2 regions of the Giesbergeria giesbergeri genome follow, and region 1 is predicted to be linked to the other one. Evidence: riboswitches for the same ligand, from Rfam matches in the RefSeq annotation. Region 1 holds a riboswitch; the other holds the start of a gene.
The links. Region 1 has a riboswitch for cobalamin ahead of ACYVB2_RS07070 (TonB-dependent receptor domain-containing protein). Riboswitches for the same ligand answer to the same signal wherever they lie in the genome.
Positions count from the first base shown of each region.

Region 2: another riboswitch for cobalamin. It lies ahead of ACYVB2_RS02485 (energy-coupling factor ABC transporter permease); the one in region 1 lies ahead of ACYVB2_RS07070 (TonB-dependent receptor domain-containing protein).

Region 1 is NZ_BAAGYJ010000002.1:626,808-630,207, forward strand. Features, by position in the region: gene ACYVB2_RS07060 (cell division protein ZapA) at 276-662, opposite strand; gene ACYVB2_RS07065 (hypothetical protein) at 665-1,372, opposite strand; cobalamin riboswitch at 1,408-1,647, shown strand; gene ACYVB2_RS07070 (TonB-dependent receptor domain-containing protein) at 1,727-3,400, shown strand, end outside.
Region 2 is NZ_BAAGYJ010000001.1:549,675-553,074, reverse strand. Features, by position in the region: gene ACYVB2_RS02500 (energy-coupling factor ABC transporter ATP-binding protein) at 1-357, opposite strand, end outside; gene cbiQ (cobalt ECF transporter T component CbiQ) at 354-1,097, opposite strand; gene ACYVB2_RS02490 (energy-coupling factor ABC transporter substrate-binding protein) at 1,087-1,425, opposite strand; gene ACYVB2_RS02485 (energy-coupling factor ABC transporter permease) at 1,422-2,090, opposite strand; cobalamin riboswitch at 2,217-2,430, opposite strand; gene ACYVB2_RS02480 (CaiB/BaiF CoA transferase family protein) at 2,436-3,400, opposite strand, start outside.

The sequences.
Region 1 (3,400 bases):
TGCCCCAGACACGATACAGACTGGGGAGGGCAAGACAATGAAGGTGTCTGCCAGTGCCACCGAACCTGCATCCTGAACCGGGGGTTCAGGGGGGCAAGGGCAGCCAGGTGTTGGGTTCATCTGACGCGAGACGATCACGCTCACCGGGCAATGTACCAAGCCCAGGCTCAATGAGCATTGGTTCAAGGAAATATAAAGCCCAGCAGCACCGCAGACAGGCCGATTGTAGCGGTACTGGGCGGCCATAGGCGCTGGCCCACCACAGCCACCACACCTCAACCGGGTGTGGTGCCGTCTTGCAGTGCCGTATCGAGGCGCTCCAACAAGGCCTGGCACTTGGCCTGCATTTCGGGGCCAGAGACGCTTTGTGCCAAGATAGCCGCCTCTTGGGCTTGCACCAGTGCATTGGCCGCAGCAGCTTCTGCCTGTTCAGCGCGCGTCAGGGCCGTCTTTTCGGCTACCGCCGCCTTGACCATCTCAAAAGCCAGATTGATAGCCGCCTGCACAGCAATTTGTTCACGCAACCGCACCTTGCCACCGTCACGGATCTGGGTCATGGCCTTGTCTACCCGTGCGGCGGCTTCCCGCAGGTAGGCTTCGCCACCTTCAGGGCAACTCAGCAGCAGGCTCTGCTGCATGATCTGCACCTCGATTTTCTTCATCATCATGCGCCACCCTCTTTCTCTGCGGGACTGGCTGGCAAGGTTTCCATCAAAGCATCCATGCGGGAGCGGGCCGTTTGCAGGCGGGATTTGAGCATGTCATGCTCACGGGTGAGGGCGCTGATCTGCTCGGCCTGCCCAGTGCTGGTTTGTTGCAAGGTGTCGCGCTCCTGGGTAAGGGCAGCAATTTGTGCCAGTTGTGCCTGCCCTGCCTGTTGCAAGGTTTGGCACTCTTGGCGCAAGGCAGTCACTTGGGTGGCCTGCTCGGTGCTGGTCTGCTGCAAGGCCGCATGGGCCTGCTGCAAGGCGGCATGCTCCTTGTGCAAAGCCGCCAGTTTTTCTGTTTGGGGTGCCGTATTGCGCAGCAATTCTTCATGCTGACGGGTCAAGGCGACCAATTGTTCTGTTTGGGCGGCGTGGACTTTCTGCAAGGCATCGCGCTCCTGCTCCAGATGTAGGCTCTTGGCCTCTTGCCGCAGTCCATCCTCTTGCAGGGCCGTATGGGCCTGGACGAGCATATCGTGCTCTTCCAGTAGCCGCACTATCTGTTCAGCTTGTTGCTCGCGTATCTTTTCCAGCGCCTGTCGATCACGGGCCAAATCGGCCAGCTGTTGCGCCTGCTGCTGCTGAGTCTGCTGAGACTGGGTCAGGCGTTGGAGCAGGTGCTCCACACGCGCGGTGATGAGATCGATGGTTTGCAAGGGGGCCATGCCTGCAATTGTAGGGTTGCCAGTGGCCAAAGCGCCGTAGAATCCGCGCCGTTGGTGCTCTTGGTGTGGTTCACATGCCGAAGTTCAACGGGAAGCAGGGAGGAAAGCCCCCATCAAGGGGGCTGCCGAGCCTGCGCTGCCCCCGCAACGGTCAGCGGACGAGTCCATGCCACTCTCTCTTCAGCCACACGCCACTGGATGCCTTGAACAAGCACTGGGAAGGCGCTGAAGGGTGCTCCGCCAGCCCGGATACCGGCCAACACGGTGGTCGCACATAGCCTTGGTGGCTAGTGTGGCTGTATCACCCAACGCTGGCGGGGAAGCCAGCACGGGTTGCATTCTGATTGTGTTCCCATGAAGATCTCTACCGTCCCAGGCTGCCCCAGCGTTGCCCTGAATGTGCGCCCTGTGGTTTGGGCCTGTGCCCTGTTGTCTGCACTGTCTGCACACGCACAACAAACCTCAGATGCCCCAGGCCCACTGCTATTGGCACAGAACCTGCACACACCCTCGCTGTCTGATGTGGTGGTCACGGCAACCCGCACGCCACAACCTTTGGCCGACTTGGTGGCCGACGTCTCCATTGTGGATCGCGAAACGCTTGAATCTAGTGGTGCCAGTGTGTTGGCGGATGTGCTGGCCCGGCTGCCGGGCTTAGAAATCTCGCGCAATGGTGGCCCTGGCAATGCCAGCAGTGTGTTTGTGCGTGGGGCTGAATCGCGCTTCACAGCGGTCTATATCGACGGCGTACGGGTGGACTCCCAATCGACGGGTGGCGCACAATGGGAACAGATTCCGTTGGCACAGATGGAGCGCATTGAGGTATTGCGTGGCCCGGCAGCGGCCGTGTATGGCTCAGACGCTATTGCTGGCGTGATCCAATTATTTACCCGCAAGGGCGAAGGCCCAGCCCAACCCATGGTTGGGGTAGGTTTGGGCAGCCAAGGCACACGCAAAATAGAGGCGGGCATCAGTGGCAGCACTGGCACCGATGGTGCCTTGGACTATGCACTGGGCCTGCACCGTACCACTAGCGATGGTTTTGATACCAAAACCAGCGGCAGCCACCACCCAGACCGCGATGGCTACCGCAGCACATCGGCCAATGCCCGCCTAGGCCTGCGCATCAACACGCAACACCGTTTGGATGCCACCCTGCTGGCGCAACGGCTCCACTCTGATTACGACGCTTTCAGCTACACCCCTGCTGCGCCTGCCGATGACCGCAATTTGCATCGCCTGCGCACGGCGGGTTTGAGCTGGCAGGCGCAATGGAGTGAGGCGTACCGCACGCGTCTCTCTGTGACGGAGGCGGCCAGCCGCTACGAAACCACGCCTTCGCCCTACCTGACAGAAACCACACTGCGTGGCTACCTATGGCAGCACGATTACCAATGGGGCGCACATCGCTTTAACGCAGCCCTCGAGCGCCGCGAAGACCAGCTCTACAACCCAGCTTTGGATGCTTGGGGGGTCACGCTAGACCGCCAACGTTCACAGGATGGGGTTGCACTGGGTTATGGCTACAACGCAGGGGGGCATACCGTACAGCTCAATGCCCGCCACGACAACGACAGTGAATTTGGGGGTCAGAACACAGGGAGTTTGGCCTATGGCTATGCCCTCACCCCCCAATGGCGAGCCACAGCCTCGGTGGGCACAGCGTTTCGGGCGCCCACTCTGTACCAGCGTTTTAGCGAGTACGGTGTCGCCACACTGCAACCAGAAAAAAGCCGCAACGCCGAAATTGGCCTGCGTTGGGCTGAAAAAAGCAGCACTTTCTCAGTGACGGCCTACCGCAACCGGGTACGCAATTTGATCTCCTTCGTAGGGACGGGTGCTTGTGCTTCTGATTTTGGCTGCTACGCCAACACCGCCCGCGCCCAATACGAAGGCGTGACGGTGGCAGGCTCCTACCGGCTGGCTGGGGTGCAGTGGCGCGGCTCAGTGGACTGGCAAAACCCCCGTGATTTAGACACCGGCAAACAGCTGGCACGCCGGGCCAAACGCCATGCCACCTTGGGCGCC
Region 2 (3,400 bases), on a different contig from region 1:
CTGGCGCACTGTGGCCTCATCCAGCCCCAGATTGAGCGGCCCAAAAGACACATCTTCATAGACATGGGCCGAGAACAACTGCCGGTCGGGGTTCTGAAACACCATGCCTACCTGTTGGCGCACCGCCAACAAGCCACGCCGTCCGTAGTCGATACGGGCACCATCCATATAAACCGCCCCCGTTACTGGGCGCAGCAAACCGTTGAGGTGTTGCAGCAGCGTGGTCTTGCCGGAGCCGTTCGGCCCCAAAATGGCATGGCGACCAGCACGGCGCAGGCTCATCGAGCACGCTTGCAGGCCGGGGCGGCCATCGGGGTAGTGGTAGTCCACCTGCCGCAGTTCAAACAGGGCACTCATGGCAAATACCTCACGAGCAGCAACAGCCCCAGCCCGGCCACCACGCCAATGGCGGTGTCGCGGCGGGCATGGGCAAACACCGGCATCACAAAATGCAAGCGGCCATCGCTACAGCGGGCATCGGCGGCCCACTGCAAACCCCGCGCCCGCAGCGCCACCTGTGCCGCTAAATTAGCCACTAGCAGCCCCAGTGAGCGCAAAGCACGGCCTCGGTTGCTAAAGCCTAACCTGGCTGTTTGGGCAGCCACGGTGTCGTGGCAGGCCTCAGAGAAGACAAAAATCAGCCGATAGCACAGCACCATCAGGTCGAGCAGAATGTCGGGCAGCCGCAGCTGGCGTAGCAGTGCAATCAGGTGCGCCAATGGTGTGGTGAGCACCAGCGTCAACAGTGCCGCTAGCGCCGCCACCGAGCGCGCGGTCACCATCGCCACATCCGATAACGCATGGGGCGCAATATGCCAAGCCAGTGCCCCTGGTGGCTCCCACACCACCGAGACCAGCAAGGAAGCACCCGACAACAGCAAAAAACCCAACGGCCCTGCTGCCACCCGGATGTAGCAACGCCAAGGCACCCCGGCCCCACGCCACACTAGCAGCACACAAACCAAGGCCACCCCCAAAGCGGCACTGGGGGTGCGCGCTACATAGGCGGCCAACAGCGCAGCCAAGGTAAAAATAGCCTTGGCGCGGGGGGTAACGTGGCTCCAGTGGTTGTGGTGGGCGGCTCGTTCAATCCACACGGCCTGCTGCCTGTGGGGGCGTGGTATCCGCTGGGGCTTGGCGTAGTTTTTCCCGGGTGACAGAAGCGCCCAGCCAATAACCAATCACCCCAGCCCCCAATGCGGCTTGCAACGCAAACAACAGGGAGGCGATCTCGCCACTGGCAGGCTCGATCAGTGGCGCAAACCATGCTTGGTAGTCTGGTGCGATGGTCTGAATCAGGTTTTGTGCCTCGGCATCGGCACCGCCAAAGGCTTCAGTGCCGGGGGCTGGAGCAGGCACCCACCACAAAGGAAAAACCGACAGCAGCAGCACCGCAGCCCAAATCAACCAGTTTGACTTTTTCATGCCTGCCCCTTGGTGGGTTGCAGCAGGTGCATACCACGCATCTCATCTTGGTTAAAACGCTGCAAGGCGTTCATCACCAGCACGGTGAGCAAGCCTTCACTGATGGCTAAAGGAATTTGGGTCAGGGCAAAAATGCCGCCAAACTTGGTCAGAGAGCCTGCAAAACCACCCACCGGATCAGGAAAGGCCCACGCCAATTGCACCGAAGTGGTCAGGTAGGTGGACAAATCACCCAGGCATGCAGCCAGAAACACCCCCAACGCCAAAGAACAGCCCAGTGCCTTGGCTAGCCGAAACACCGCATAGGCGCAAAACGGCCCGACGATGCCCATAGCAAATAAGTTGGCTCCTAGTGTGGTCAGGCCGCCGTGCGCCAGCAGCAGGGCTTGAAACAACAACACCACCAAAGCGATGGGCACCATAGCCCCAGGGCCAAACAGCAACGCCCCCAAGCCAACGCCGGTTGGATGCGAGCAACTGCCCGTGACCGAGGGCAACTTGAGTGCCGAGAGCAAAAAACTGAAAGCCGCCGCCACGCCTAACAACATCCGTTGTTCTGGGTGCTGGCGAATATCGCGGCGCATGGCGTGCAAGCCATAGGCCAAGAAAGGCGCAGAGGCGATAGACCAGCCCAGCGCGTGCTCCAGTGGAAGAAAGCCTTCCATGATGTGCATTCGAATCCTCCCGTCGAATGGTTCATAAAAACACCATGCGGGGGCGATCAAAGCACACAAGCACTCCAGTAGGGCCGGAGTGCGATTGCAGGCAGTTTTCCCGTCACCCCGGGGAATGGTGCTGACATTTTTCGGGCCGGTCTTCTGGCTCGCCATCATCCTTGTCCGCGCCTTCCCATGTTTGGTAACACAGTGGCATGTGCGGGGTCGTCTGGCTTACAGCAGCGGGGGCTGCGCCGGAATGGCTGCACTGCTGTGCAACGTCACCGGCTTCCCGTTTAACGCAAACACCCTCAGAAGGAGTTTGCGCACCCGAAAGTCGGGCATTCTACAGGCTCAAGCGCCAATGGCTCCTGTAGCGCGCAACTGCGCACGTTGTGCTGCATCCAGCCCCCACTCCTGCAATACCTCGTCGGTATGTTGGCCCAAGGCCGGAGGGGCACTGCGGTAGCGCACCGGAGTGGCGCTCAGGCGCATGGGGTTGGCTACCCCCGCCACCTGTGCAATGCCATCGCCTGCATAGCGCGGCAGGTTGATACGCAAGCCACGGGCCTGCACCTGTGGATCGTCAAAGGCTTGGGCAATGGTGTTGATGGGGCCACAAGGCACCGCCTTGTCTTCGAGCAAAGCGACCCATTCCGCGGTGGTGCGGGTTTGCATCACTGGCACCAACAACTCCAGCAGTGCCGCCCGGTGGCGTACCCGTGCTGTGTTGCTGGCAAAACGTGCATCCTGTGCCCATTGTGGTTGGCCAATGGCAGCACAAAAGCGGGCAAACTGGCCATCGTTGCCAATGGCCAGCAGCACGTTGCCATCGCTGCTGCGAAAGTCTTGGTAAGGGGCCAGGCTCGGATGGATATTGCCTCCCCGGCCAGGTGCTTGGCCGGTTGCCAAAAAACCTGCTGCTTGGTTGGCTAACGTTGCCATGCCCACATCGAGCAAGGCCATGTCGATGTGCTGCCCTAGCCCGGTGGTGTGGCGGGCCTGTAGTGCGGCCAAGATGGCGTTGCTGGCATACAGGCCGGTGAAAATATCGATCACGGCCACCCCTACACGCAGCGGGCCACCACCGGGCTGGGCGTCTGCGTGGCCGGTGATGCTCATCAGGCCGCACAGAGCCTGCACCATCAAGTCGTAACCGGCGCGTTCGGCATAGGGGCCATCCTGCCCAAAACCCGTGATGGAGCAATAAATCAGGCGGGGGTTCAGGGCTTGGAGGCTGTCGACATCGAGGCCATACTGCTGCAAGCCGCCCACCTTGAAGTTTTCTACCAATACATCGGCCTGTTGGGCCATGCGGC